3 regions of the Pseudarthrobacter sp. SL88 genome follow, and region 2 is predicted to be linked to each of the others. Evidence: riboswitches for the same ligand, from Rfam matches in the RefSeq annotation. Region 2 holds a riboswitch; each other region holds the start of a gene.
The links. A riboswitch is a leader RNA that binds a small molecule or an ion and turns the genes downstream of it on or off. The one in region 2 is predicted to bind thiamine pyrophosphate.

Region 1 (9,965 bases), 1.1 Mb from region 2:
CACATCGATGGCCAGGGCCGGGTGCTGGGCGGGGCCATCCTGGGTACCAAGGAATTCATTGACGGTCCCGTGAAGCAACTGATGCGCCATACCGGGCCCGCCCTGTCCGCGTTCAACGCCTGGGTGCTCACCAAGGGCCTGGAGACCATGGGACTGCGCGTCAACCACTCCTCGGCCACGGCGCTGCGGCTCGCGGAATGGTTGGAGCAGCAGCCCGCCGTCAGCTGGGTGAAGTATCCGCTCCTGAAGTCCCACCCGCAGTACGGGCTCGCGGCCAAGCAGATGAAGGCCGGCGGCACGGTACTCACCCTTGAGCTGGCACCGTCGGGCGGCCGCTCCGGCAAGGAGGCCGCCTTCGCACTCCTGGACGCGCTGCGGGTCATCGACATCTCCAACAACCTGGGCGATTCCAAGTCCCTCATCACGCACCCGGCCACCACCACGCACCGGGCCATGGGTCCGGAGGGCAGGGCTGCGATTGGCCTGACCGACGGGGTTGTGCGCCTGTCCGTGGGGCTTGAGGACGCCGAGGACCTCATCGGCGACCTGGAACAGGCCCTCAAACAGATCTAGCCTGTTTCCGCGGCGGCGACGCTGGTCCGGACACGGATGGCGTCGCCGGCGGTGTGCCCAGCCTTGATGCCAGTGGGGGCAGGCTTTCCGGCAGAGCGGGTTAGGACTGCCGCACCCGCAGCAACTCAGGCGCCGTATTCGCCTCCGAAACCTTGAGGGTATCCCGCATGGTCACGTTGACAGCGTGCTTCACCACCGCACCGAAGCCGAAGTCCCCGGGCTGGCCTGCCAGTGCCTTTTCCCGCACCTGGCGCTGCTCAGCCGAGCCCGTGCCGCGGGCAATGACGTCCTCCACGCCTTGCCGGGCCAGTGTCAGCTCACCGTGTTCGTCCAGCACCGGGGCGAGGTAATCCACCAGCGACCGGACCACATCGGCGGCGCGTGCCGGACGGAAGTTGCCAAAGTCCAGCAGCTCGCCCGTGAGCCCGGAGTTGCTGGCCTGCCATGATGCCATCCGCAGCAGGACCGTGGGGACCGGAGCCGAGTCCACGCCGTCGCGCCACTCCCTGCTGGCCGACTCCACCAGCGCCCGCACCAGGCAGGCGATCAGTGCGGCGTCGTCGGCGCGCAGGCAGACGTCCGCTACCCGGACCTCAACCGTGGGGTGGTTCCGCGAGAGCCTCGCGTCAAAATACAACATGCCTTCGTCCAGCATCACGCCGCTGTCCAGGAGCCGCGTCACCACCCGGCGGTACGCAGGATAGGTACCGTAGACGGCCGCTGGTCCGGACGTCGGCCAACGGTTCCAAGCCTGGGTCCGGTAGCTTTCGAAGCCGGTGGGCAGCCCGTTCCAGAAAGGCGAGTTGGCACTGAGCGCCGTCAATACCGCGAGTTTGTCCCTGATCCGGTCCAGCACCGCCACGCCCTCATCCGGTGACTCGATGTAGGTGTGGACGTGGAAGCCGCAGGTCAGCTGTTCCTGGGCGGTGAGCCCGAAACGCTCCAGCATCCGGGCGTACCGGGGGTCAGGGGTGGTGTGGCTGGTGGATCCCAGCGGTGAGGTTGCGAGCGCCGCGACCCTGGCATGGTTCTTCTGCGCCGCCTGGTCGGCGAGGGACCGGCCGGCACGGATCTGGTCCAGCAGCGTTCCGTAGTCCAGGCACGGGCGGGTCTGCGTCTCAATCTGCTCAAGCTTCAGCTCGGCAGTCAGGCTCATCGCGTCGCCGTCCGTGTTGTCCTTCGCGGCAGGCGCCTGCGGAGGCTGCGGCAAATCGTCTGCTGCCACGTGCCGCCCGGACAGAAGCGCGTCAGCGAGGGCGAGCGGTTCGCCGGACTCCGGATCAACAATCAGGAGCTCTTCCTCAACGCCGAAGGTACGCATAGTCACATTCTGCGGCAGGGACGGGACATTTGAAGTGCCCCGCCCCTTCATGACGAAGAGTGAATGTCAGCCCTGGAAGTACTCGATCCTGGCGCCGATGGTGTTCAGCCGCTCGGCCAGGTCCTCGTACCCGCGCTCGATCACGTAGATGTTGCGCAGCTCGGACACGCCGCGTGCCGCAAGCATGGCCAGCAGCAGGCACGCGGCCGGACGCAGCGCCGGCGGGCATCCCACTTCAGCGGCGCGCCACTTGGTGGGGCCGTTGATGTAGATCCGGTGGGGATCGAGAAGCTGGACCTGCGCGCCGAGCCGGTTCAGCTCCGTCAGGTAGATGGCGCGGTTCTCGTACACCCAGTCGTGGATCATCGTCTGGCCGGTGGCGTTGGCTGCGATCACCGCGAAGAACGGCAGGTTGTCGATGTTGAGGCCGGGGAACGGCATGGGGTGGATCTTGTCCTCCGGGGCCTTCAGCTCCGAGGGCTTGGTGGTCACGTCCACCAGCCGGGTCCGGCCGTTCCGTGCCATGTATTCACCGGAGATTTCCAGCTGCTGGCCCATCTGCCCCAGCGTGGCCAGCTCGATCTCCATGAACTCGATGGGCACGCGGCGCACCGTGACCTCGGAGTTCGTCACGATGCCCGCGGTAATCAGGCTCATGGCCTCGATGGGGTCCTCGGACGGGAAGTACTCGATATCGGCGTTGATGACGGGCTTGCCGGTGATCCTCAGGGTGGTGGTGCCCACGCCTTCAATGGTGACGCCCAGCATCTGCAGGTAGAAGCAGAGGTCCTGCACCATGTAATTGGGGCTGGCGTTCCGGATGACGGTGGTGCCCTCACGGTGGGTGGCCGCCATGATGGCGTTTTCCGTGACGGTATCGCCGCGCTCGGTGAGGACGAAGGAGCGGTCCCGCGAATCCGCCGTCGGGGCCTGGACAGCGTAGAAACCGGCCGTGGCTTCGACGGACAGGCCAAACTGGCGCAGCGCCTGCATGTGCGGCTCGACGGTGCGGGTGCCGAGGTCGCAGCCTCCCGCATAGGGCAGCCTGTACTCGGCGGACTCGTCCAGCAGGGGACCCAACAGCATAATGACGCTGCGGGTGCGGCGGGCAGCCTCCACATCCATCGAGTCGAGGTCCAGGACAGCGGGCCGGCGCAGGCGGAGGTCGGTGGCGTTGAGCCAGGTGCATTCCACACCGATGCTGGTCAGCACCTCCACGATGCGGTTGACCTCTTCAATCCGGGCCAGGCGGCGCAGGACGGTGGTGCCGCGGTTGATGAGGCTGGCGCACAGGAGCGCAACGCCGGCGTTCTTGCTGCTGTTGACATCAACCGAACCGGACAGGGTGCGCCCGCCTTCCACGCGAAGGTGGGTCATCTGCGGTTTACCCACGTTGACGATGCTCCGGTCGAAGATGGTCTCGAGGCGCTGGATCATTTTCAGGCTCAGGTTCTGTTTACCCTGCTCCATCCGGGCTACCGCGCTCTGGCTGGTTCCCAGCTCGGCGGCCAGCTGGCCCTGGGTCCAGCCTTTTTCGCTCCGGGCGTTCCTGAGCATGACGGCGACGTGTTCAGCGGTTTCCTGGGTCATGCAGCGAATATATCATCTATGAGTTTTTGATGGCGAATTTTGCAGGTTACAGCTCCATCAAGGTCCGTCTTTATCTTTTCTATGCGATAGAGCTGGGCTGCGGCGTTGCGCCTTGTCCTCTCCGTGATACCGCGGGAGACTGGAATATAAATTTCTTCAAGCGATAAAACGGAGCCCCACATGCCCCGGACTCGAGCCCACCTGCCAGTGTTCAGGCTGGCATGGCTGCTGGTGGCAGCAGTACTTTTCACCTGCGCCGGGCCCGCGTGGGCTGATCCCACTGATCCCCCGGCAGTGCCGCAAGGTGGAAGCGGGAGCCAGTCCCTCCTCGGCAACGACGTTTCGTGGCCGCAGTGCGGCGCCGAGCTGCCGCGAGACCAGGCGTTCGCCATCGTGGGCGTCAATAACGGTTTGGCCAACAACACCAATCCGTGCCTGCAGGAACAGCTCGAATGGGCCGAATCGTCATCCGGGGCAGTCGACTCGCAGCCCAAGGCGCAGCTCTACATCAATACTGCCAATCCCGGACGGGCCGGTTCCTGGTGGCCGGTCAGCGACGAATACCCCACCGGCTCGAAGGTGCACAACCCGTACGGTTCCTGCAAGGCCGGGGACTACGGCACGGCCTGCGCTTACATGTACGGCTACGCCAAGGCCTTTGACGCAGCCTACGTCCGTGGAGTGACCGACCCCGCGGACTACGTCTGGTGGCTGGATGTGGAAACCGAAAACACCTGGTCCAGCAGCAAGGACGCCAACCGCACCGTCCTGGAAGGCATGACGGATTTCTTCCACAGCATCGACGCAGCTGGTGTGGGTATCTACTCCACCGGCCAGCAGTGGCACAGGATCGTGGGGAACGTCAGCAGTTCCAGCAACCTCTACCCCTTGCCCAGCTGGCTGGCGGGATCCCGCAATGCAGCTTCAGCAGCCACCGCGTGTTCAAAGTCCCCGCTGACGGGCGGCGGGAAAGTGGTGCTGACGCAGTTCATCCACTCCGGGCTGGATTACAACCACGCCTGCAGCTAGCAGGTCAGTTCCCGGCCCACACCATGTTCCAGGTACCGGCTGACACTGCCGCCGTGACGGCCAGGCCGGCCATTGCCAGGCCGCCCGCCAGGACCCAGGCATCCAACAGCGTGTAGGTGGATTCACGGGCCCACGTTCGTGGCCCGCCGCCGAACCCGCGCGCTTCCATGGTGACCGCAAGCCGTGACGCACGCCTGATCGCCTGGACCAGCAGCCCGAAGCTCTGCCCCAGGGTGGCCTTCAGCCGCTGCAAAACGCTGCCGCGGGAGCCAACCCCCCGGGCCCGCCGCGCCATTCCGATGGTCTGCCATTCCTCGGCCATCAGCCCCACGAGGCGCATCGCGGCCAGGGTGCCCAGGACAAACCGGTGCGGCAGCCGGGCCTTCTGCGCCAGCGCATCAGCGAGGTCGGTGGGGTCCGTGCAGCTCACCAGGAGTATTGCGGGCAACGCGATGGCCAGGCCGCGCAGCAGGAAGCCCACGCCAGTCTCCAGCGAGCCTTCGCTCATGGTCCAGATGCCGGCGTCGATCAGTGTCCGGCCGCTGTCCGGCGCCAGGATGGAGGTGCTCCACCCGCCCACGGCGGCTGCGAGGATCAGCGGCCAGCCGCGCTGCCACAGCAGCGCCAGCGTGAGCCCGGCGAGCGGAAACAGCAGCAGTTCGAAGAACAGTGCCACGGACGCGGACACCCAGTCGATGGACAGTGCCAGGACCACGGTGATGAGCACGACGGCGGCCAGCTTGCTCAGCGGGTTGGCGCCGGCCAGGAGCGCAGCGTTTCCGCGAAGGTTCAGTTCCTGCCTCATGTCGCCACCGCTTCCGCCGCTGCAAGTTTGAGTTCCGTGCCGCCGAGGGCCGCGGTGAACTCGGCGTCATGGGTCACGGACACCACTGCCGTTCCGGCGTCCAGGAGTTCAGAGAGGAACGATGCCAGCTCGGCCCAGGTATTGGCATCCTGGCCGAACGTGGGCTCGTCCAGGACCAGTACCTGCGGGCTTGCCGCAAGGACCGTGGCCACGGAAAGCCGCCGCTTCTCGCCGCCGGACAGGGTGTAGGGGTTGGCGTCCACCAGGTGGGTGAGCCGCAGCCGTTCCAGCAGCTCATCAACCCTGTCTTCACCGTGCCCCAGGTGCCTGGGACCGAAGAGCAGTTCGTCCAGGACCTTGCCGGTGACGAACTGGTGCTCCGGTTCCTGGAAGACCGTGCCGATCCGCTCAATCAGCTGTTCCGCTTTCCACTGGTACGGAGTGATTCCGGCGCCGCGGCTGAGGTCCGTCGTCGCGGATACCGTCCCGTTGACCGGTTCGAGGAGTCCGGCAAGGGTCAGCGCGAAGGTTGATTTCCCTGCGCCGTTGGGTCCGGTGACAGCGAGCGCCTGCCCGGCGCGGACCTGGGCAATAATGCCTTCCTGCACCGGCACCGGCGGGACTTTCCGAAGGCCCATTCGGCGCGGGCGTTGCCGGGAGACGCCCAGGTTTTCGGCGGCCAGGAGGAGTCCTCCGGCCCCGGGTGCCTGTTCCGCCGCCCGCCCGCGGGTGGACGGAACATACCCGGGAACCCACACGCCGGCGGCCATCAGCATGGTCCGCGCTTCGGCCAGCACACGGTCCGGCGGGCCGTCAAGGAGCACCGCGGGGTTGGCGCCACTACCGGGCTGCAGCACAACGATCCTGTCCACGAGGTCCTTCCACACGGACACCCGGTGCTCCACCACCACCAGCGTGGCGCCGGTCTTGTCCAGGCAGCGGGCCACGGCGTCCCGGACTTCGAGCACGCCGGCCGGGTCCAGGTTGGCGGTGGGTTCATCCAGCAGGATCAGCCCGGGGCGCATCGCGAGGATGCCGGCAAGCGCCAGGCGCTGTTTCTGCCCGCCGGACAGAGCCGACGTCGGGTGGTCCAGCGGCAGGTGGGACAGGCCGACGTCGGCCAGCGCCTCATGCACGCGCGGCCAGATGGCGTCGCGGGGCACGGCAAGGTTTTCGGCGCCGAAGGCGACGTCGTCGCCTACCCGGGAAAGGACCACCTGGGTCTCGGGGTCCTGCTGCATGAGGCCCGCGCGGCCCCGCTGGCCGCGGGGCGGGCCGCCGTCGACCAGCAACGAACCGGTCTCGTCGGACTCACCTGCCTCGCCGTCGTCGTCCTCATCGCCCAGCACCCCGGCGAGCGCATGGAGGAGCGTCGATTTTCCTGCCCCGGACGGGCCAAGCAGGAGTACGCGCTCACCCGGGCTGATGTCGAGGTCGAGGGCGTGGACGGCCGGTGTGGTGCGGCCCGCGTGCCGCCAGCCCCAGCCGCGGGCGGTGACCGTCGCTGGCCGCACCGTTCGGGGCGCGGCGGCGTGGGAAGGTGCCGGCATCAGGAGAAAACGGGCTCCGTAGCGGCCTTCCGGGATGCAAAGGAGCTCAGCACGCCGGTCCGGGCAAGGCCGCGGGTGGCGATCCAGGCGAGCGCGCCGGCGATGATGGCCCCGGAAATAACCGTGAAGGCGATGTACGCGAGCTTGTCACCGCCCGGGTAGGCGATGTTCCAGCCCCACGGCGCGAAGGAATCGTTCAGGCCGCAGAAGAGGCCAGCCGCGGCACCGGCCAGGAGGGAGACCGGGAGGTTGAATTTCCGGTAGACGAAGATGGCGAAGATGATCTCGGCACCCAGGCCCTGGACGAACCCGGAGAACAGCACGGAGGCGCCGTACTGGGAGCCCATGAGCAACTCGCCGGTGGCGGCGACCGTCTCGCAGAACAGGGCAGCTCCGGGCTTGCGGATGATGAGCATGCCCAGGACCGCCGGGATCATCCAGCCGCCGGCCAACAGGCCGGTGAGGGGCGGGTAGGCCGCGTTCATCGGCGCGGAAATCGTGGCGGTTCCCTGGGACCAGGCCCAGAAGATGACGCCGCCGGCGATGGCGATCAGGGCCGCCACCACAATGTCCACGACGCGCCAGGACCTGCTGGCGGGCTTTTTGATTGCTGAAGTAGTCATGTGATCCTCCTGGAAAACAGGAGGGGAAAGTGGACGCGGGTGCCGGCTGCTGCCGCCATTCTCCGCGCACTTCGAGAACTCGACTCCCTTGCGCCGGTACTAACCGGATCAGGTTCGAGGGTCTGCGGCTGTCCGCACTCTCAGCGCCCGCCTGCGTTTCCCGGCTGATGCCGGGGCCGACGGCGGCGCTCCCCTGTCGTTAATGTGTTGTTGATGATGCTGTGGATGTGTTGCGTTTGAATTTTTCGCGCCCTTCCGGGCGTGCTCAAGTTTACACCTGGAGGGCGGTAGATTGTGGGCCATGACTGCCAACCCGCCAGATGTGACTGCCTACGATCCCGACTCCACCGACGCCCAGCCGGAGGGCTCGCTCCAGGCCCTGATCAGCCGGATTGAGGCGGAGATCCGGGAATTGCAGTTCCCCGGCTTTTCGCCCGATGACGCCCTTAACCTTGGCCTGCTCCTGGTGGAACTCGGCAAGGAGCGGAATCTTCCCATCGCCATCGACATCACCAAGGGCGAGCAGGTCCTCTTCCACGTTGCGCTCCCCGGAGCCACCCCGGACAACGAACACTGGGTCCGCGCGAAGCAGCGTACGGCCGCCCGCTACGAGGTGCCGTCCTTGCTGGTGGGCCTGCGCGGCAGGGCCCGTGGCGGCCGGATCGAGGACAATACGTGGTTCGACCAGTCCCGCTACGCCGCCCACGGCGGTGCATTCCCGGTCTACGTCGCGGGCGTAGGCGCGGTTGCCACGGTGACCGTGTCCGGACTCCCCCAGGTAGCGGACCACGACCTTGTGGTGGAAGCGATGCGCGGGGTGCTCGGGCAGGCTGGTTGACACTGCCCGGCGTTCTTACAAGGATTGGGCGGGAAAGCGTTTTCTGAGCTGCCTGCTGCCGGACCTGGCCCAGGCATGAGCCAAGGAGTGCGTGCAACGTGCACAGCCAGCAGACCGTGATCAACCGCGAAGCGCTGGTACGGCGCCACAACGTGGAACAGGACAGCCTCGATCCGCGGAGCCCCGCCTCGGTGGGCAACGGTGAGTTCTGCTTCACCATGGACCTGACCGGCATGCAGACCCTTCCCGGGGAATACCCGGTAGCTGCCCGCGACGACCTGCCGCCCGGCACCCTGCTGGGCACGCAGGCACAGTGGGGCTGGCACGCCATCCCGCCGGAACAGGAGTACACCCTTGCCGGTTCCACAGTCCCCTACGATTCACCGCGCGGCCCGGTCCCCTACGTGGACATGGTGGGCGCCATCGTGGATGGCCGCGAAACCCAGTCATCGCGGGCGGAAACCTGGCTCCGCGCCAACCCCCACCGGCTGGACCTGGGCCGGATCGGCTTGGCGCTCCCGGGCAGGGACGCCCCTGCGCTCACCGGGAACGACATCACCGGCGCGCACCAGGTCCTGGACCTCTGGACGGGCACAGCCACCAGCATCTTCACCCTGCACGGCAGTCCGGTCAATGTCACCACGGCCTGCCGCCCGGACAGGGACGAGCTGGGCTTCCGCATCCTCTCTCCCGCCCTCGCGGACGGCCTCGCCGTATCCCTGGCCTTCCCCTACGGTTCCGAAGCCTGGCATAACGCAGCCGACTGGAACAGCCCCGCCGCACACACCACCACCGTTGAGGAACGGCACGCCGGCGGCCCCAACCGGCGCTGGCTGATTTCGCGCCGCCTGGACAGTTCCGGATACCAGGTGGCCGTCAGCGGCGCGGGGCTGGAACTCGAACAGGCCGGCCCGCACGAAGTGCTCATCCGGGCCGCGGCGGGGCAGGACAGCCTCGATTTCAGCGTGCACTTCATCAGCGCGGGGCGGGGTGACTGTCTTCCCCGCGGCAGCGGCGGCATCGGCGGGCTTTCGGCGCCGGCATCGGGCCCGGCCCCGGAACTGGCATCGGCACCGGGGAGTGCCGCCATTGCCGCGTCCCGCACGGCGTGGCCGGAATTCTGGAAGTCAGGCGGCGCCGTCGACCTCTCCGGAACAGCCGATCCGCGGGCCGGCGAGATCGAACGCCGGGCGGTGCTCTCCCAGTACCTCACGGCCATCAACTGCTCCGGGTCGCTGCCGCCGCAGGAGACGGGGCTGGTCTGCAATTCGTGGCGCGGCCGCTTCCACCTCGAGATGCACTGGTGGCATGCCGCCCACTTCGCCATGTGGAACCGGACGGAGCTCCTGCTGCCCGCACTCCGCTGGTACGCGTCCGTCCTGGAACCTGCCCGGCAGACAGCCAAAGCCCAGGGGTTCGACGGCGTCCGCTGGCCCAAGCAGGTGGGTCCGGACGGGCGGGAAAGTCCCAGCCCCATCGGCACCTTCCTGGTCTGGCAGCAGCCGCACCCCATCCATCTGGCGGAACTGGCCTACCGGGCCGAACCATCACAGGAGCTCCTCGAGGAATTCGCCACGGTGGTCTTCGAAACGGCAGTATTCATGGCCGCATTCGCACACCCAACGGACCGGGGTTT
Region 2 (9,965 bases):
TCGAGGTACAGCTCCCGCTTGGCCTGGGCGCAGTCGTGGACGTCGAGGCCGAGGTGGTGGCTGGTGCCATGCGGCATCCACCGCCGGTGCTGCTGGCCTTCAGGGCTGATGGCCTCGTCCACGCTGACGGGGAGGAGTCCCCATTCGGCGAGGCGTTCTGCCAGCACGGTGGTGGCGGCGGTGTGGATGTCGCGGAACTTCGTGCCGGGTTGAGCTGCCGCGAACCCGGCGTCGGCCGCGTCCAGGACTGCCTGGTAGACCTTGCGCTGGACATCGCTGAACCTGCCACTCGCAGGCAGGGTGCGGGTGATGTCTGCGGTGTAGAGGGAGTCCGCCTCGACCCCGGCGTCCAGGAGCAGGAGCTCACCGGCGTGGATCTTGCCGGTATTGCGCGTCCAGTGCAGCACTGTGGCGTTGTTGCCGGACGCGGCGATGGTGTCGTAGCCCAGCTCGTTGCCCACCTCGCGGGCGCGGGCGAAGAAGGCGCCTTCCACTACCCGCTCGCCGCGGGCATGGGTCAGTGCGCGCGGCAGGACCTTGACCACTTCTTCGAAGCCTTCCACCGTGGCGGCCACGGCGAGCTCCATCTGCCCGATTTCCCACTCGTCCTTGATCAGGCGAAGCTCTGAGAGGGCTTCGCTGAGCTTCTCGTCAAGGGCGTCGAGGACGCCCATGTCGAGGTTCTCGGGATCTTTGGCGGTGTTGTAGCGGGCAGTATCCACCAGGGCGTCAATGTTTTCGTCCACCTTGCGGACCAGGCGGATGGAGATGCCGCCGATCTCCGGTGCGCCAACGTTCTTGGTGATCGCCGTTTCAAGCTGGTCGATGTGGCCGGTGGCCAGGCCAAGGCGGGCTTCGAACTCGGCCAGGGTGGGCCGGGCGCCGATCCAGAATTCGCCGGAGCGGGAGTCGGCATAGAACTGTTCCGTGTCCCGGCCGGCCAACGGACGGAAGTAGAGCGTGGCGCGGTGGTTCCCGCCGTCGTCGCCCTTTCCTTCATCAACGGGCTCCAGCACCAGGACGGCGTCCGGCTCGTGGTCGAGGCCCAGGCCTGTCAGGTGGGCAAAGCCTGAATGCGGCCGGAACCGGTAGTCGCAGTCGTTGGAGCGGACCTTGGGCGGACCCGCCGGAAGGACCAGGCGTTCACCTTTGAACTGGGCGGAGATGGCCTTGCGCCGGGTCGCGGCGTGGCCTGCGACGTCGTCGCGGCCGGGAAGTTCCTGGCTGGACGGCGCCCAGTTGCTGGCCATGAAGGCCTTGAAGGCGTCGGAACTGGGCCGCTGCGAGCGGTTGTTGACGCGCTCCTCCAGCGGCTGGTTAGCAGAGGTGGGGGTGTTTTCGGCATCGTTCACGGGACCATCGTCTCACCAGCGTCCCGCCTGCGCGAACAGCCTCCGGTGCCGGAGGCGCAGGGTCAACTAGTCTGTACAGGTGAGGATCGACCTGCATGCCCACTCCAATGTCTCCGACGGCACGGAGAAACCTGCCGACGTCATGGCCTCTGCCGCCCGCGCGGGCCTGGACGTGGTGGCGTTGACCGACCATGACACCACAGACGGGTGGGCGGAAGCATCTGCTGCCGCGATTGACGTGGGGGTGGCGCTGGTCCCCGGCATGGAGGTTTCCTGCCGGACGGCCGAGGGCATCAGCGTCCACCTGCTTAGCTACCTTCACGACCCCCAGCACCCAGGGCTGCTCGAGGAAATCAGCAAGGCCAAGCAAGCCCGCCATACCCGCGCGGAGCGGATGGTCACGCTCCTGGCCGAGGACTATCCCCTCACGTGGGACGACGTGATCCACCATGTGGCGCCGGGGGCCACGTTGGGCCGCCCGCACATCGCCGATGCCTTGGTGGCGGCAGGCGTGGTGGAGGACCGCTCTGAAGCCTTCGCCTCGATCCTGACCTCGCGCTCGCGCTACTTCATCCCGCACTACGCACCCAACCCAGCGGTCGCCGTCGAGCTGGTCTGCGCTGCCGGCGGTGTTCCCGTGTTCGCCCATCCAGTGGCGTCCTCCCGCGGCAGGATCGTGGGGGAGCGGGTCTACCGGGACATGATCGATGCCGGCCTGGCGGGATTGGAGGTCGATCACCGTGACAACCCTGAGGAAGGCCGCAGCTTCCTGCGCCGCCTGGCCGCGGAGAATAGCCTGCTCATCACCGGGTCATCGGACTACCACGGCACGGGCAAGCCGAACCTGCTCGGTGAAAACCTGACCGCACCGGACGTGCTGGCGCGGATCGAGGAACTGGGTTCGGGAACCGCCGTCGTCCGGCCCTGATCCCTGCGCGCCTTCCCAACTGGGTAGCAGCAGATGTCGTTTTGAGCCGTCAAAACGACATCTGCTGCTACCTACTTGGGTGGGAAAGACGTAAAGGTTGCGTGCGCACCCAGCCGCTTGGCCATGATGTCCACGGCCGGGTGGTTCTGGTCCACGCACACGAACTTGCGGCCCAGCTTGGCCGCCACCGCACCAAGGGTTCCGGAACCGGCGAAGAAATCCAGGCACCAGTCGCCCGGCCGGCTGGACGCTGAGACGACACGGCGGATCAGACCTTCAGGCTTCTGCGTGGGGTATCCCGTCTTCTCCTTGCCGGTGGGCGAAACGATGGTGTGCCACCAGACGTCCGTGGGCAGTTTCCCCAGCTCCCGCTTGGCCGGCGTGACAAGGCCCGGCGCCATGTACGGCTCCCGGTCCACCTCGGCGTTGTCGAAGTGGTACTTGGACGGGTTCTTGACGTACACGAGGATGTTGTCGTGCTTCGTGGGCCAGCGGTTCCTGGCGCGGGCGCCGTAGTCGTAGGCCCAGATGATCTCGTTCAGGAAGCACTCGCGGCCGAAGATGGCGTCCAGCATCACCTTGGCATAGTGCACCTCGCGGTAGTCCAGGTGCAGGTACAGGGTGCCGTCGTCGGCCAGCAGCCGCCAGGCTTCCACCAGGCGCGGTTCCAGGAAGGACCAATAGTCGCTGAAGGCGTCGTCGTAGCGGTGCAACGCGCCCTTGATGGTGTCATAGGAGCGGCCCTTGAAGCCCACGCGGTCACCGCTGCCGCCGGCGTTGGCAACCATGCGGGTTTCCTGCCGGCTCTGCGCCCGGCCCGTGTTGAAGGGCGGGTCCACGTAGATCAGCGTGAAGGCGCCGTCCGGCAGCGTGGGGAGGTACTGCGCGTTATCCGCGTGCACCACCAGGCTGCCGCCGTCCGGCGCCCAAACAGTGTTCGTCATTCCCTCAGGTCAGCCCTCGGTGCTGCCGGGCTGGGTGCCCTTGTCTGCACCGGCAACTACCTCGCCGTTGCGGCGCCGGGTACGCGTGCGGGGGCGGCGCGTACGTGAAGACTTTTCAGCGTCGGAGGCCGCTGCCGCGTCCGGTCCGGCAGCGGGGGCAGCCGGGGTTTCGGCAGCGTCCGGGGAAGTACGACGACGGCGCTCACCTGAGCGGCCTGCTTCCGGGCTGCGTCCGTCTCGTCCGCCCGAACGCGACCGGCCGCGGCCTTCACGGTCCCGGCCATCGTTTCCGCGGCTTTCCCGGCTGTTCTTCTTGCCCGTTTCACCCAGGTCCTCGAGGACCTCGGCGTCGACGCCCGCGAGGGTGCGCTTGTTGCGGGGCAGGCGGCCCTTGGTTCCCTCGGGGATGTCCAGCTCTTCATAGAGGTGCGGTGAGGAGGAGTACGTCTCCACCGGTTCGGGCACGCTCAGGCCGAGGGCCTTGTTGATCAGGCCCCAGCGTGGCATGTCGTCCCAGTCCACGAAGGTCACGGCCGTGCCCTTGTTGCCGGCGCGGCCGGTACGGCCCACCCGGTGCAGGTAGATCTTCTCGTCCTCGACGCACTGGTAGTTGATCACGTGCGTGACGTCATCAACGTCGATGCCACGGGCGGCAACGTCCGTTGCCACCAGGACGTCCACCTTGTTGTTGCGGAACGCGCGCAGGGCCTGCTCGCGGGCACCCTGGCCCAGGTCGCCGTGGATTGCTGCGGCCGCAAAGCCGCGGTCCACCAGCTCCTCTGCCACCTTGGCCGCGGTGCGCTTCGTCTTGGTGAAGATGATGGTCCGGCCGCGGCCGCGGGCCTGCAGGATGCGGGCAACCACTTCGGTCTTGTCCATGGCGTGGGCGCGGTAGATCAACTGGCGGATGTCCCGCTTGGTCAGCCCCTCGTCATCGGGATCTGCGGCGCGGATGTGGGTTGGCTGGGTCATGTAGCGTCGCGCCATGGCGATGACCGGGCCGGGCATGGTGGCCGAGAACAGCAGCGTCTGGCGGACAGCGGGCGTGCCGGCGATGAGGGTTTCGACGTCCGGCAGGAAGCCAAGGTCCAGCATTTCGTCAGCTTCGTCCAGGATCACGATGCGGACGTTCTTCAGGCTCAGGTGCTTCTGCTTGTAAAGGTCGATCAGGCGGCCGGGGGTGCCCACCACAATCTCGACACCCTTCTGCAGGGCATCCACCTGGGGCTCGTAGGCACGGCCGCCGTAGATGGTGGCGATGCGCGCGTTGCGTTTGCGGGAAGCGGTCTCGAGGTCGCTGGCCACCTGCACGGCGAGCTCGCGCGTGGGCACGATCACCAGGGCCTGCGGGGCGCCGGGGACGGGCAGCTTGTCGAAGCCTGCGTCATCGCGGCCCACCACACGCTGGAGCGCGGGAATACCGAAGCCCAGGGTTTTGCCGGTGCCGGTCTTGGCCTGGCCGATGATGTCGTGGCCGGACAGTGCCACCGGCAGGGTCATGGCCTGGATGGGGAAGGGGTGGGTGATCCCGGCGTCGGCCAGGGACTCCACGATGTCGGCGCGGACGTTGTAGTCGGCGAACGACTTTTCTTCGATTTCGTGCGGCTTTTCGTCCGAAATAATGGTTTCTTCGGGCTCGATGGTCTCGGTGCCGGACTCATCGGTCAGAAGCTGGTGCGTGTGCAATTCACTCACAGGGAGTTTCCTTATTCATTTGGGCGAGGGCGCTGCCTGCTCAACGGGCCGGCCTGGGCCGTTCCGGAGCACGCTCGAAGCGCGCAAGCAATTCCAGTGGAAGCCGATCGCGGGCTATCTAAATGCTGGCACTGGTGACCAGCGGGTCAATCTCAAGATCGCGTAGGGGCGGGCTTGTTGGTTTCAAATCAAGGAAATCAACGACCGGGCATCCGTTTCTACCCCTTCAGTCTAGCTGCATCAGCCCGGAAACCCTGTTTCCGCGCCGTGGGGAACGCCGGGACCGGATGGTCCGGGCTCACTGAACCAGTTCGAAGTGCACTTCCCGGGTAGCGATATCCGACGACACCAGGCGGACCCGGACCTTGGTGCCGGACTCCAGCTCACCGGCGCAGCGGGCCGTCACGGCAGGGTCGGCGATCTGGATGATCCCTGAGGACCCGTTTCCGTTGCCGTTCCCGTTTTTGCCGTTCCCGTTTTTGCCGTTTCCGTTTTTACCGTTCCCGTTGTTGCCGTTGCCGTTCTCTTTCTGCGGCTTCGATCCTGAAATCACAATCGCATCGAACTCCTGGCCGATGTGGTTGACCAGCAGGGCAGCCTCCACCGTATCCAGGGCCATGCGCTCCATCCGGGATGCCAGCTGGTCCGAGCCCGCCATAATCTCTGGGAGGGACGGAAGCGCATCCCGCACCCAGCCGGGGACGGTACCTCCGTTGCTCAGCGCCTCGCAGGTCACCAGCACAAAGCGGTCCACCAGGCGTCGCAGCGGCGCAGTGGTGTGGGCATAGGCATCGCCGATGGCCGCCTGGATCGGGGCAGCCGGAACGTTGCCGTCAAAGGCGGTGTATCCGGCGCCGCGGAAGAGCATGCCGGCCGAGTGCATGATGGCCAGCTGTCGGGGGTCCGTCGGGTCAAGGGTCCGCAGGTATTCGCCGTATCCCACCTCGCCGTCCCAGGCTTTGCCCAGCGCCTCCGTCTGCAGCCGGAAGTGGCGCAGGGAGCGCTCGTCCGGTGGCGGCATGGTGCGCAGGATCCCCACCTTGGCGTCGAGCATGATCTTGGCGGCGGCCATCCCCGTCATCAGGGAAATCTGGGCGTTCCAGTCCTCCACGGGCAGCTGGGGTGCAGCAGCAATGCGGTAGCCGCCATCGGGCAGTTGGACGATCTCCTGGTCCGGCATGTTCAGGCTGGCACCGTTCCGGGCGCGTTCCAGGCGGACACGCTTGAGCCCCACTTCCTTCAGCAGGACAAGCAGGGGAGAGGCAGTACCGGCGTCCAGGTCAGCTTGTGCACCCTTGTAGCTGAGTTTCGCGCGGCTTCGAACACGGGCCCGGCGGACACCGACGGACGTGACCTCGGCATTGCCGTCGAGCCGGAAATCCCAGACGAAAGCCGAGCAGTCCTGTTCCGGCAGGAGGCTGCCGGCGCCCTCGCTGATGACTTCCGGGTGCAGCGGAATGCGCCCGTCCGGGGCGTAGAAGGTCTGGCCCCGGCGCCGGGTTTCGGCATCCAGGGGTCCGCCGGGCGCCACGAACGCGGGGACATCGGCGATGGCGTACAGGACGTGGTACCCGCCGTCGCCGTCCGTTTCGATGAAGAGGGCCTGGTCCAGGTCCGTGGACGACGCGGGATCGATGGTGACGAACTCCACCGCGGTCAGGTCGTACTCCGGCAGGCGCAGCGCGGCCACCGCGGCCTCGGCGTCCTTGACCGCGTCACCCGGGTATGGGCCCGGAAGTTCCAGCTCCGTCCGCAGCGCGGCCAAGGCCTCTTCCAGGGCATTGGTGCGCTCATGGACGTTGGGAGCCAGCCGATGATGTGACACGAAAATCAGCCTAACCCCAAGTCATCCGATTACGCAGGGAATCGGTCAGCTTCAGGACGCCGCGGCGTCCAGGGCGGAACGAAGCGAGGCAGCGGCGGCAGCAGGATCGGCAGCATCGGTGATGGCGCGGACCACCACGATCCTTGTGGCCCCGGCCGCGACCACCTGGTCCACGTTGGAGTGGTCGATGCCGCCGATGGCGAACCACGGCACATCACTGGGGGCCTTCGCGGCCGCATGCTTCACCAGGTCCAGGCCGACGGCGGCCCGGCCGGGTTTGGTGGGGGTGGCCCAGAGCGGGCCCACGCAGAAGTAGTCGAGGCCGGCAGGTCCTGCGGCGTCGGCCAGGGCGGCATCCACCTGTTCCGGCGTGTGGCTGGACAGGCCGATGGCGGCGTTGCCGTTGAGCAGCGTCCTCGCGGCTGCTACCGGAAGGTCCTTCTGGCCCACGTGGAAGACCGGGGCACCGGAAAGGACCGCAATGTCCGCCCGGTCGTTGACGGCCCACAGCCGCCCGTGCCGCTGGGCCGACTCCTTGAGGACCGCCAGCAGGTCCAGCTCCTCGGCCGCCTCGATGGACTTGTCCCGCAGCTGGATAATGTCCACGCCGCCTTCGAACGCCGCGTCCACGAACCCGGCGAAGTCGCCCCGGCCGCGGCGCGCATCCGTGCAGAGGTACAGGCGTGCGGCTTTCAGTGCGCCGTTACCGGCCGCAGTGGTGAAGGCATCGGTGCCGGGCGCCGCGGCGGGGGCAGGGGAGTGGGACACATTCATGGCTGCAAGCCTAGTTCCTCTACACTTGCCTCGTACTGCGGGAGCCCGTGGCAGCTGTCACAAAGCGCCGGGCTGAGAGGGCGTCAGAGCCGACCGCTTGACCTGATCCGGTTAATACCGGCGTAGGGAAGGAGACACCATGGGCATCCCCGAAAGCCCTCCGGACACCATCGCAAGCTCCTCCGTCGTTCCAACAATTTCTGCCGACGTAGCAGTGATCGGCGGAGGCGTCATTGGCCACGGCATAGCCTGGGAGGCCAGGCGCTCAGGCCGGTCAGTGGTGCTGATAGACGATGCACCGGGCTCCGGAGCCAGCTGGGCGGCGGCAGGCATGCTGGCCCCCGTCAGCGAGCTGCATTACCAGGAGGAAGAGCTCCTGGGCCTCATGCTGGATGCATCGGAGCGCTGGCCGCAGTTCGCCGCGGACCTTTCCCGCGTGTCAGGCCGCGGTTCCGGATACCTGGCGACGCCCACGCTCGCCGTTGGCGCCGACGCCGGCGACCGGCAGGCACTGATGGACCTGCGCGGCGTGCAGCAGGCCAACGGACTCGCCGTGGAACCCTTGACGGTCCGCGAGGCCCGGCGCCGGGAACCGCTGCTCAGCCCCGCCATCGCCTGCGCACTGGACACTCCTGCGGACCACCAGGTGGATCCCCGGCGACTCGTAGGGTGCTTCCGGGCCGCCCTGGCCAGCCACCTCCCGGCAAGCAGCGGCGTTGCCGGGACTGCGGTTGCCGGCGCGCTGGATGGATTCGCGGTGGCGGACAGGGCTGTGGCGCTTGAATGGGCAGATGGCGCCGTGGCCGGTGTCCGGCTTGCCGGAGGCGGACTGGTGCTCGCCGGCGAAACGGTGGTGGCCAACGGCATGGCGGCGGCATCCCTCGAGAACCTGCCGGCGGGACTCCGGTTACCGTTGCGTCCCGTGCACGGCGACATCCTGCGGCTGGCGGTCCCCCAGCACCTTCAGCCCTTGCTGACGTCCACAGTCCGCGGACTGGTGCGCGGTGTCCCCGTCTACCTGGTTCCACGCGAGGACGGAACCGTGGTCATAGGCGCCACCCAGCGGGAGGATGCTCCGGCGGGAGCCGGCACTGCGTCCGGAGCTGTGCCGCCGAGTACCGGGTCCAGCGCGGTGTCCGCTGGCGGCGTGTACCAGCTGCTTCGCGACGCCCAGGTGCTGGTGCCCGCGGTCGCAGAGTTGGAGTTGCTCGAATGCACCGCGCGGGCCCGCCCGGCCACCCCGGACAATGCCCCGCTACTGGGCAGGGTGCCCGCGGATGGGGGAGACGCCAGCGCAGCCCATATTCCCGGACTGATCGTGGCCACAGGATTCTTCCGCCACGGCGTTCTCCTCACGCCGGCCGCGGCCGCCATCTGCCGCGACCTGATGGAGGGAAAGGCAGACCCCCGGTGGCAGCCGTTCCGTCCGGACCGCTTTTCCGGCCGGATCCCGGCCCCCAGCTTCAACATCAAGGAGACAGCATGAACATCACCCTGAACGGGGCACCACGCACCGTGGCGGACGGGGCGTCCATCACGGCATTGGTGAGCGAAGTAACCGGACGCGCGCTTGCGGCCGACGGCCAGGCAACCGACGGGCAAAGGCTGGGCGTGGCCGTGGCGCACAATTCCGAAGTGGTGCCCCGCAGCCAATGGCACGGCACCGCGCTCGCGGACGGCGACGACGTCGAACTCGTCACCGCAGTACAGGGAGGCTGACACGATGACCGAATCGACCACCCTTACCCCAGCGGCACCCAGCAGGCCTGACTCCCTCGTTATTGACGGCGTCGCCCTGGAGTCGAGGCTCATCATGGGGACGGGGGGCGCGCCAAGCCTGGACGGCCTGGGCGCAGCTCTGGTGGCCTCCGGAACGTCCCTCACCACGGTGGCCATGCGGCGCTACTCACCCGCAGAATCGGGCTCCCTGTTCCAACTGCTGGTGGACCACGGGATCCGGGTCCTGCCCAACACAGCAGGCTGTTTTACTGCGCGGGACGCCGTCCTGACCGCCGAACTGGCCCGGGAAGCGCTGGAAACCGACTGGGTGAAGCTGGAGGTCATCGCCGACGAGCACACGCTCCTGCCGGACGCCGTTGAGTTGGTGGACGCCACCGAACAGCTGGTCAACCGCGGCTTTAAAGTCTTTGCCTACACCAATGACGACCCCGTCCTGGCCCTCCGGCTGGAAAACCTGGGCGCCACCGCAGTGATGCCGCTGGGATCTCCGATCGGGACCGGACTCGGGATCCTCAACCCGCACAACATCGAACTCATCGTGTCCCGTGCCAACGTGCCCGTGGTCCTGGACGCCGGGATCGGCACGGCATCTGACGCGGCGCTGGCCATGGAACTTGGGTGCGACGCCGTCCTGCTGGCCACTGCGGTGACCCGTGCCCAGAACCCGGCCCGGATGGGTGAGGCATTCAAGCACGCCGTTATCGCCG
Region 3 (9,965 bases), 320 kb from region 2:
AGCAAAACTGGTGTTGCCGGACGCTCAGCGGCGGCGGTCGGTGTCGACGACGTCGACCCGGACCGGCTCGCCCCCGGCCAGCGCTGCCACGACGGTGCGCAGTGCACGCGCCGTGCGGCCCTGGCGGCCGATCACCCGTCCCAGGTCATCCTGGTGAACACGAACCTCGAGGGTATCCCCGCGGCGGTTGTTCTTCGAATTGACCGTGACGTCGTCCGGGGAATCAACGATTCCGCGGACCAGGTGCTCCAGCGCGTCTGCCAGCAACTTACTCAGCCTCGGTGGTCTCTGCTTCGGCTTCGGCTGCCTCAGGCTTGGAAGCCTTCTTGGTGATGGCTTCCGGGATGATGACGGAACCCTTCTCCGGTGCGACGAAGGCTTCCTTCTCGCCCTTGGTCTTCAGGGTGCCTTCCTGGCCCGGGAGGCCCTTGAACTTCTGCCAGTCACCGGTGATCTTGAGGATGGCGGCAACCTGCTCGGACGGCTGGGCACCGACGGAGAGCCAGTACTGTGCACGCTCGGAAGCGACCTCGATGTATGAGGGCTCTTCGGTGGGGTGGTACTTGCCGATCTCCTCGATGGCACGGCCGTCACGCTTGGCGCGTGAGTCCATGACGACGATGCGGTAGTACGGGGCGCGCATCTTGCCGAAGCGCTTAAGGCGAATCTTTACGGCCACTTTTGTGGTCACTCCTGTTTCAGAAAAGGGGTGAGCCCGGCGTTCTGCACCCGTGGGGCGGGCCGTACTTGCGGGTTCGAAGGACAGGATCCAGACGCGGAGAGAGGGGCCACGCAGATCGAGTACCTGTCTATTGTGCCAGATCATCGGGAGGATTTCGACTTGGCACCCTGCGTCCGCGGGCACGGCGCCGGGTCCCGCCCGGATTGCCCCGCCGGGGAAAGGTCAGGCGGACCAGACGTACAGCCCCGACCGCTCCGAATCGCCGATTCCGCCGGCCAGTTCAGCAACCTGCCGGACGTAGGTTTGCGCCTGTCCGGCGTCGAACGGCATGTCATCCTGCGCCGCCCACTGCGCCGCGACGTCCTCGAGGACATCCCCCTCGCCTTCAGTTTCGTAGGTGAGCAGGTCAGCCAGGGCCCGGACCATTGCCGGCGGGACGGCCAGCAGGGAATCGCTGGCCACGTCCACCATCGTCAGCTCGTAGTCGGCGCCGCCGGCGTGGACTGCGGTGCCGGCCAGGTCTCCGAGCTGCTCCACTTCGAAGTCGCTGATACCGGGGATCCGGACCGCATCGGCGGCCGGTGGGGCGCCCCCGCCATCAAGGGTTCCGGCGCGCTTCAACGCGGCATCGTGGGTGGCTACGAAGATTTCGGTAAAACCCATGGGAAGTGACCTCTTCCGTGTACGGTCCGGCACGCCGGGGATACCTGCCTGGCGTCCCCGGTCTATCGGCTTCAGCCTAGTACGCGGAAGGGGCGCTCAGCGCACCGCAACCCGGATGCTGTTGCGCCACGGGTCCTCGAAGCGCAGCTCAGCGCCGGTGTGGTGCGAGGAGACGCCGGCGACCTTCAGGCGGTCAGCGAGCGCGCCGACGTCGTCACCGGACGGCACCTCGATGAGGACCTCGCCGAGGCCAAGGGTGTCCTTCCGCGGACCGGCACCGCGGCTGTTCCAGACGTTCATGGCCATGTGGTGGTGGTAGCGGCCCGCGGAGACGAAGAGAGCCTGCCCGTGCCAGCCGGCGGTCTTTTCGAACCCGAGCGTTCCTACGTAGAAGTCCCGGGCGGACTGGACGTCGCCCACTTGGAGGTGGACGTGGCCTACTCCGGCGGTGGTCTGCCGCTGACCCTGGAGTGATTCTTCGGAGAGGTGCTGCTCCAGGTAGCGCTGGGGCGGCAGCGCCAGGCTGTCCATCACCACGTCGGTGCCGTTCCAGGACCAGTTGCTTCGCGGGCGGTCCCAGTAGAGCTCGATGCCGTTGCCTTCGGGATCACTGAAGTAGAAGGCCTCGCTGACCAGGTGGTCGGCGCTGCCCGTGAAGGAGCGGGGCTCGAACTGGGCTGCAGTGGCCACCGTGGCGGCGAGTGCCGCCTGGTCCTCGAACAGGAGGGCCGTGTGGAACAGGCCAGCTTCTCCCCTGCCGGGGATCGTCAGGCCGGGGGCCGGAGCCAGATGGACCAGGGGCTTGCCGAGGCGGCCGAGGTACAGGCCGCCGTCCTGCTCAGCAACCACCTCAAGCCCCAGTGCGCGCTGGTAGTAGTCGGTCATGACCTTCATGTTGCCGACCTTGAGCATCACGGTGCCCATGGCGAGGTCGGCAGGAAGAAGATCCTGGCTGGTGGCTTCTGCAGTCATTGAACGCTCCCTCTAATGGAGGCCGTCCGGATGAGACGGCCTGTCATAAGTTAAAATTACTTGAAGCTTCAATTTATTCCAAGTGCAGGGTGGATGTTTTCCTAGCGGACCACCTGGCCACCCAAAACCACGTGGGACGGGTGCGCCACGGTGTCCAGCGTCCTCCGGGGATCGTCCCGGAACAGCACGACGTCGGCACGCGCCCCTTCTGCCAGCCCGTCGGCGCCCAGCCAGGCTCGGGCGGCCCAGCTGGCCGCGTTGAGCGCCTGGGCTGCGGGCAGCCCGGCCGCGTGCAGGGCAAGGATTTCGTCAGCGATCCTGCCGTGGCGGATCACGCTGCCGGCATCCGTTCCGGCGAAGATCTGCACGCCGGCTTCCCATGCCTCGCCCACCCGCTCCAGCCGGCGTTCCCAGAGAGCCAGCATGTGGGCGGCGTACACCGGAAACTTGGGCTTGGCCTGGGCAGCAATATCCGGGAACGTGGCGATGTTGACCAGCGTCGGAACGATGGGTACGCCCTGCTCCACAAACCGCGGCAGGTGCCTGGGCAGCAGGCCGGTGGCGTGTTCTATGCAGTCGATCCCGGCGTCGAGCATTTGGTCCAGGGTGTCTTCGGCGAAGCAGTGGGCGGTGACGCGGGCACCTTCATCGTGTGCGGCACTGATCGCATCGCGGACGACGCCGGCGGGAAAGGAGGGTGCGAGGTCGCCGGCGCTGCGCTCGATCCAGTCCCCGACGAGCTTGACCCAGCCGTCGCCGTCGCGGGCTTGCTTACGCACGGCCTCCACAAGCCCTTCAGGCTCGACCTCGTGGGCGAAGCCCCGGAGGTAACGGCGGGTACGGGCGACGCGCCTGCCGGCCCGAATCAGCAGCGGAAAGTCTCGGCCGCCCTGCATCCAGCGGGTATCGGCGGGCGACCCCGCGTCCCGGATCAGCAGCGTGCCTGAGTCCAGGTCGGCGCGGGCCTGGGCCTCGGCCTCACCGGCGTCCACCGGCCCGGCAGGGCCCAGGCCGATGTGGCAATGGGCGTCGACGAAGCCGGGCAGCACCCAGCCATCAAGTACAACGTCCGGGCTGGCCTCCGGACGGGTAAATGTCAGGCACCCGTCCACGGACCAGAGACCGTTCCGTTCGCTGTCCGGTCCCGTGAGGACGGTGCCGCTGAAACCGATGATGTATGGCATGGATGCCTCCTCTTCCTGCCCGGTCAGGCTAGCACCGGCAAATATGACAGGGCCGTTAGCGCTTGTCACCGCCGGGGTTGTGGTAGCTTCGTTCCTGACCACACGGGTGCCCCTGCAGGGGCTGAGATCGGGCTGACGCGGCCTGCGACCGTCGAACCTGTCCGGGTAATGCCGGCGAAGGAAGTGAGTATTCCTTGAATACACCCAAAACAGTGCTGCCCCCTGCCCAAAACCACCCGGCCGTCACGCCGGCCGGAGCGAGCCCTGAAGCACCGGTCACCCAATCGCTGAAGTCCCACTCGCTGGCCTACATCGATGATCCGGAGCACGGCATCCGTGTCCCCGTCACGGAAATCGCGCTCGAACCGTCGCCAAACGGGCAGCCTAATCCCCCCTTCCGCACCTACCGGACAGCGGGGCCGGGAAGCGACCCCGTGCGCGGCCTCAGCCCCTTCCGGTCGGAATGGATTGAGGCGCGGTTTGACACGGAAGCGTACAGCGGAAGGGAACGGAACCTGCTCGACGACGGCCGCTCGGCCGTGCGCCGCGGTGCCGCCTCCGCGGAATGGAGGGGCGGGCGCCCGGTGCCCCGCCGCGCCGTCGACGGCCGGACGGTCACCCAGATGCACTATGCCCGGAAGGGCGTGGTGACGCCGGAAATGCGGTTCGTGGCGCTGCGGGAAAACTGTGATCCGGAACTGGTCCGGAGTGAGATTGCCGCCGGACGGGCCATCATCCCCAACAACATCAACCATCCAGAGTCCGAACCGATGATCATCGGGAAAGCCTTCCTGGTGAAGATCAACGCCAACATCGGCAACTCCGCCGTCACCAGTTCCATCAGGGAGGAGGTGGACAAGCTGCAGTGGGCCACGCGGTGGGGTGCCGATACGGTGATGGACCTTTCCACGGGCGACGACATCCACACGACCAGGGAATGGATCATCCGCAACTCCCCCGTGCCGATCGGCACCGTGCCCATCTACCAGGCCCTGGAAAAGGTCAACGGCGAGGCGAACGCGCTCACGTGGGAAATCTTCCGCGACACCGTCATCGAACAGTGTGAGCAGGGCGTGGACTACATGACAGTCCACGCCGGCGTGCTGCTCCGCTACGTGCCTCTGACCGCCAACAGGGTCACCGGAATCGTGTCCCGGGGCGGGTCGATCATGGCGGGATGGTGCCTGGCGCACCACCAGGAGAATTTCCTGTACACGCATTTCGATGAGCTGTGTGAGATCTTTGCCCGGTACGACGTCGCGTTCTCGCTGGGTGACGGCCTGCGCCCCGGCGCCACCGCTGATGCGAACGACGCTGCGCAGTTCGCGGAACTGGACACCTTGGCTGAGCTGACGGAGCGCGCCTGGAAACATGACGTGCAGGTCATGGTGGAGGGGCCGGGCCATGTCCCGTTCCATCTGGTGCGGGAGAACGTAGAGCGCCAGCAGGAACTGTGCAAGGGCGCGCCGTTCTATACGCTGGGGCCGCTGGTCACCGATGTGGCCCCCGGCTACGATCACATCACCTCAGCCATCGGCGCCACCGAGATCGCCCGCTACGGCACCGCCATGCTCTGCTACGTCACGCCCAAGGAGCATCTGGGACTGCCGGACAGGGACGACGTGAAGACCGGGGTCATCACCTACAAGATCGCCGCGCACGCCGCTGACCTGGCCAAGGGCCTCCCCGGGGCGCACGAACGGGACGACGCGTTGTCAAAGGCCAGGTTCGAGTTCCGCTGGCGGGACCAGTTTGCGCTCTCGCTTGACCCCGAGACGGCCGAATCGTTCCATGATGAAACCCTGCCGGCCGAGCCCGCCAAGACGGCACACTTCTGCTCCATGTGTGGGCCGAAGTTCTGCTCTATGCGGATCAGCCAGGACATCCGCAACGAGTACGGGTCAGCGGAAGCCCAAGCCGCGATAGCTGAAGCGGCATCGGGGATGCGGGAGAAGAGCCAGGAGTTCCTGGAATCCGGCGGCAAGGTGTACCTTCCCGAGCTGAAAGTCCCGGCCGGCAGCTGACACTGCCGCCGGCGTTGACCGGCAGTTGCCTGTGGCCGGCCCGGGCTAGGACGCCCGGGCCGGTTCACTCCGGCTGACTTCGGCGAGGAACTGCCGGATGGCCCGGTTGCCGTCGGCTGAATCGTGGGGCCGGTGCCCGCCCGCCGCGACGCGGTGCAGGGCGCCGGTCTCCCGCAGATACCCGGCAATTTCTTCGTACAATGGTTCCCATCCGCCGGTAAGGACAAGGGTGGGCACTCCTGGGACGATGTGAAGTGGCGCCTCCCATGACGGCGACTGCAGCCGCAGCCGGCGGGCAGAGCGCTTCTCCTCCGGCGTGGCTGGCTGGTGCAGGTCTGCGGCGTAAATGCGCCGGACGAACTCCCGCTGGAAGTCCTCGTCGCTGAGCTGGTGGCGGACGTCGAACAGCGGCTTCATCATCCGGATATGGGCGGCTGTTGCGGGCAGCTCCGCGGTGAGCGAGAGGCAGGCCGGCTCCACCAGGGTCAGAGAATGAACGAGGTCCGGGCGTTCCACGGCCGCCATCATGGCGGGAATGGCTCCCTGCGCATGCGCCACCACGTGTCCGCCGGCAGCACCCCGCCCGTCATCAGCCAGGGAACGCAGCACGATGGCCGTGTCCTCCGCAAAGGAAGACTCCAGGGGTTCGGCGGTGCTGTGGTATCCGTGCCGGCGGAGGAACAGCGCATCGTACATCAGCCCCATGCCGTGCTGCCGGGGCCAGGCGGCGGCGCCGAAGCTCCCCGAGCCGTGCACGAACACTACCCTCTGCTTGAACATCCCCCAACCCTATTCCACGGCGCCGACATCCCATGTAAGTAGCAGCAGATGTCGTTCTGAGCCCTCATAACGACATCTGCTGCGACTTGGTTGGGCCAGGTGTGCTTAGTTGCCCAGGAACTTGTCGAAGCCCTTGGGCAGGTTCAGCTGGGAAGGGTCAAAGTCACCGGACTGCTGGCCGAAGGAAGCTCCGGTGGGCAGGGCCTTGGATGCGTTGGCGCGACGCGCTTCGGCGTCCTTGCGTTCCTGGGCGGCCTTGGCCGGGTTTCCTGACCGGGCCTTCTTCTTCGGCGCGTTCTTCGCGTTCTTCCGGGCCCCGCCGCCGGCACCGGGGAGGCCGGGCATGCCTGGCATCCCGGGCATGCCGCCCTGGGCCATCTTCTTCATCATCTTCTGGGCCTGCGCGAAGCGTTCCAGCAGGCCGTTGACCTCGGAGACGTGCACACCGGAACCACGGGCGATACGGGCGCGGCGCGAACCGTTGATGATCTTGGGGGCCACGCGTTCGTGCGGGGTCATGGACCTGACAATCGCTTCAACGCGGTCGATCTCGCGTTCGTCGAACTGCTCCAGCTGCTGGCGGATGTTCTGGGCGCCGGGCATCATCATGAGCATTTTCTTCATGGAGCCCATGTTGCGGATCTGCTGCATCTGGGCCAGGAAGTCGTCCAGGGTGAAGTCTTCCTGGTCGGCGAACTTCTTCGCCATCCGGGCAGCTTCGTCTTTGTCCCAGGACTTCTCGGCCTGTTCGATGAGCGTGAGGACGTCGCCCATGTCCAGGATGCGCGAGGCCATCCGGTCCGGGTGGAACAACTCGAAGTCGTCCAGGCCCTCACCGGTGGACGCGAACATGACGGGCTTGCCGGTGACCGAGGAGACGGACAGCGCGGCACCACCGCGGGCATCGCCGTCGAGCTTGGACAGGACGATGCCGGTGAAGTTGACGCCCTCGTCAAACGCCAGGGCCGTGTTCACGGCGTCCTGGCCGATCATCGAGTCGATGACGAAGAGGACTTCGTTGGGCACGATGGCCCGGCGGATCTGGCGCGCCTGCTCCATCATGTCCGCGTCGACGCCGAGGCGGCCTGCGGTATCCACGATGACGACGTCGTGCAGTTTCTGGCGGGCTTCCTCCACGCCGGCCCGGGCAACGGCCACGGGATCGCCCGCCGGCTGCTCCAGCTCGGTTGAGGTTGCACCCGGGTGCGGGGCGAAAACAGGGACGTTGGCCCGCTGGCCCACCACCTGCAGCTGGGTGACGGCGTTGGGCCGCTGCAGGTCACACGCAACCAGCATGGGGCTGTGGCCCTGGGACTTCAGCCACTTGGACAGCTTGCCCGCAAGGGTGGTCTTGCCCGCGCCCTGAAGGCCGGCCAGCATGATGACGGTGGGGCCGTTCTTGGCCAGGCGGATGCGCCGGGTCTCGCCGCCGAGGATCTCCTTGAGTTCCTCGTTGACGATCTTGACGATCTGCTGGCTGGGGTTCAGCGCCGCTGATACCTCGGCGCCCAGCGCCCGTTCGCGCACGCGGCTGGTGAATTCCCGCACCACGGGAACGGCAACGTCCGCGTCCAGCAGGGCGCGGCGGATCTCCCGGACGGTGGCATCGACGTCGGCCTCCGTCAGGCGGCCCTTGCCGCGGAGATTCTTGAAGGTTGCTGTCAACCGGTCAGAGAGTGAATTGAACACGCGCCGTGAACTTCTTTCAGGAGATGATCGGGACTCGACTATCTAGGGTACCAAGTCGGGCACGCCAGATGGCATGCTGGCAAAATGACGAGCCAAACAACTGTCAAGACCCTGCTCATCCTCGGCGCCTCAGGCGACCTCACGGGCCGGCTGCTCCTACCGGGACTGGCCCGCCTGGTGGCCGCCGGCCGGGCGGACGGCCTCCGCCTGGTGGGTGCCGGCTCCGACCCCTGGACGCCGGAACAGTGGCGGGAACGGGTGCAGTCCTCCTTCGCCGCAGCAGCGGAAACCGCGGGGCCGGACGGCAAGGATGCGCTGGCTGCACTGGAAAAGGAAACGGCGTACCACCAGCTCGATGTCACAGCTGCCGGCGCCCTCGCCTCCCTGCTGGAAAGCCTCGAGGGCCCCACCGCCGTCTATTTCGCGCTGCCACCCAGGATCAGCCAGCTGGCGTGCGAGGCTCTGCGGCCCGAGGAGGTGCCGGCGGGGACCCGGCTGGTGATGGAGAAGCCCTTTGGCTCCAGCGAGGAGTCGGCGCGGTCCCTGAACAGGACGCTTGCCCGGCTGGTTCCGGAGGACCATATCCACCGCGTGGACCATTTTCTGGGGAAGGCCACGGTCCTGAACATCCTGGGACTGCGCTTCGCCAACAACTTCCTGGAGCCGGTATGGAACCGCCGGCACGTGGAGAAGGTGGAGATCTTCTTCGACGAGGATCTCGCACTGGAGGGCCGGGCGCGATACTACGACGGTGCCGGCGCCCTGCGGGACATGATCCAAAGCCACCTCCTGCAGGTGATGGCCCTCCTGGCCATCGAGCCGCCGGCAACCCTGGGTGAGCGGGACCTGCGCGATGCCATCGCCGCCGTCCTTCGCGCGGCCAGCGTTGCGCCGCCGTTTACCGGTTCCACCCGGCGGGCACGCTATGGTGCGGGCACTGTAGGAGGCAAGACGGTGCCCGATTATGCCCGCGAGGACGGCGTGGACGCGGACCGCGGCACAGAGACGTTGGCTGAGATCCGGATTGGAATCGACAACTGGCGCTGGAGCGGCGTTCCCTTCATCCTCCGTTCCGGCAAGGCGCTGGGCAAGAAGCGCAAGGAAGCTGTCATCACCTTCCTGCCGGTGCCGCACCTGCCACAGGGCTTCACGGGCGTCGACTCGCCGAACCAGCTGAGGATCGGTTTCGGGCCGGACACCCTTGAGTTCGATGTTGACGTCAACGGCCCCGGAAACATTTTCAGCCTCGGCCGGGTCACCCTCGAGGCGGAGCTGAGCGCCTCCGACCTCCTCCCCTACGGTGAGGTCCTTGAAGGCGTACTGACCGGGGACCCGCTATTGTCCGTGCGGGGTGACACCGCCGAGGATTGCTGGCGCATCGTTGAACCGGTACTTCAGGCCTGGGCGCAGGGTTCCGTTCCCCTTGAGGGGTACGACGCCGGGTCGGCGGGTCCGGCGGCCTGGGCCACCTCCCGGGAAGGGCAGTGAGCGGGGGCTGATTTTGAGGCCGGCCCGCACTCCTTAAGAGCGGAAGCGGGGTGGGCGGGAACCTTCCGGTTCCCGCCCACCCCGCTTCTGTCTGCCCGTTCCCCTGTGGCAGGGGCCGGCCGGATGACTGTCCTAGATGGCGGCTACGCCGCGTTCGCCGGTCCTGACCCGGACTGCTTCAAAGACATCCATGGTCCAGACCTTTCCGTCACCTGCCCTGCCGGTGTTGGAACTGGCGATGATGACGTCCAGGATGTCATCGGCCTGCTCGTCCGTAGCCAGCACCTCTACCCGGATCTTGGGCAGGAGGTCCACGTTGTACTCGGCGCCGCGGTACACCTCGGTGTAGCCCCGCTGCCGGCCGTAGCCGCTGGCTGCGCTGACCGTCAGGCCCTGCACTCCGTAGGCCTCCAGGCCTTCCCGGATTGCTTCAAGCTTCTCGGGCCTGACGATTGCGGTGATCAGTTTCATGCCCCCACGCTT

Region 1: it holds a riboswitch for thiamine pyrophosphate, as region 2 does, so the genes downstream of both, OVA06_RS00310 (ECF transporter S component) here and thiO (glycine oxidase ThiO) in region 2, are expected to answer to the same signal.
Region 3: it holds a riboswitch for thiamine pyrophosphate, as region 2 does, so the genes downstream of both, thiC (phosphomethylpyrimidine synthase ThiC) here and thiO (glycine oxidase ThiO) in region 2, are expected to answer to the same signal.

The regions. Positions count from the first base shown of each region.
Region 1 covers NZ_JAPPRD010000001.1:74,378-84,342, reverse strand. Annotated here, with positions in the region: gene OVA06_RS00340 (O-succinylhomoserine sulfhydrylase) at 1-573, shown strand, start outside; gene OVA06_RS00335 (glutamate--cysteine ligase 2) at 674-1,894, opposite strand; gene OVA06_RS00330 (UDP-N-acetylglucosamine 1-carboxyvinyltransferase) at 1,961-3,484, opposite strand; gene OVA06_RS00325 (hypothetical protein) at 3,665-4,513, shown strand; gene OVA06_RS00320 (energy-coupling factor transporter transmembrane component T family protein) at 4,518-5,318, opposite strand; gene OVA06_RS00315 (ABC transporter ATP-binding protein) at 5,315-6,868, opposite strand; gene OVA06_RS00310 (ECF transporter S component) at 6,868-7,491, opposite strand; TPP riboswitch at 7,559-7,696, opposite strand; gene OVA06_RS00305 (heme-degrading domain-containing protein) at 7,793-8,329, shown strand; gene OVA06_RS00300 (hypothetical protein) at 8,428-9,965, shown strand, end outside.
Region 2 covers NZ_JAPPRD010000001.1:1,208,940-1,218,904, forward strand. Annotated here, with positions in the region: gene OVA06_RS05605 (aminopeptidase P family protein) at 1-1,352, opposite strand, end outside; gene OVA06_RS05610 (PHP domain-containing protein) at 1,432-2,280, shown strand; gene OVA06_RS05615 (DNA-methyltransferase) at 2,352-3,224, opposite strand; gene OVA06_RS05620 (DEAD/DEAH box helicase) at 3,234-4,919, opposite strand; gene OVA06_RS05625 (RNB domain-containing ribonuclease) at 5,218-6,744, opposite strand; gene thiE (thiamine phosphate synthase) at 6,796-7,518, opposite strand; TPP riboswitch at 7,546-7,664, shown strand; gene thiO (glycine oxidase ThiO) at 7,658-9,004, shown strand; gene thiS (sulfur carrier protein ThiS) at 9,001-9,237, shown strand; gene OVA06_RS05645 (thiazole synthase) at 9,242-9,965, shown strand, end outside.
Region 3 covers NZ_JAPPRD010000001.1:1,531,059-1,541,023, reverse strand. Annotated here, with positions in the region: gene OVA06_RS07065 (RNA-binding protein) at 25-267, opposite strand; gene rpsP (30S ribosomal protein S16) at 269-679, opposite strand; gene OVA06_RS07055 (hypothetical protein) at 905-1,345, opposite strand; gene OVA06_RS07050 (VOC family protein) at 1,442-2,317, opposite strand; gene OVA06_RS07045 (amidohydrolase family protein) at 2,419-3,501, opposite strand; TPP riboswitch at 3,594-3,701, shown strand; gene thiC (phosphomethylpyrimidine synthase ThiC) at 3,696-5,525, shown strand; gene OVA06_RS07035 (alpha/beta fold hydrolase) at 5,571-6,305, opposite strand; gene ffh (signal recognition particle protein) at 6,411-7,994, opposite strand; gene OVA06_RS07025 (glucose-6-phosphate dehydrogenase) at 8,079-9,482, shown strand; gene OVA06_RS07020 (P-II family nitrogen regulator) at 9,615-9,953, opposite strand; gene OVA06_RS07015 (ammonium transporter) at 9,950-9,965, opposite strand, start outside.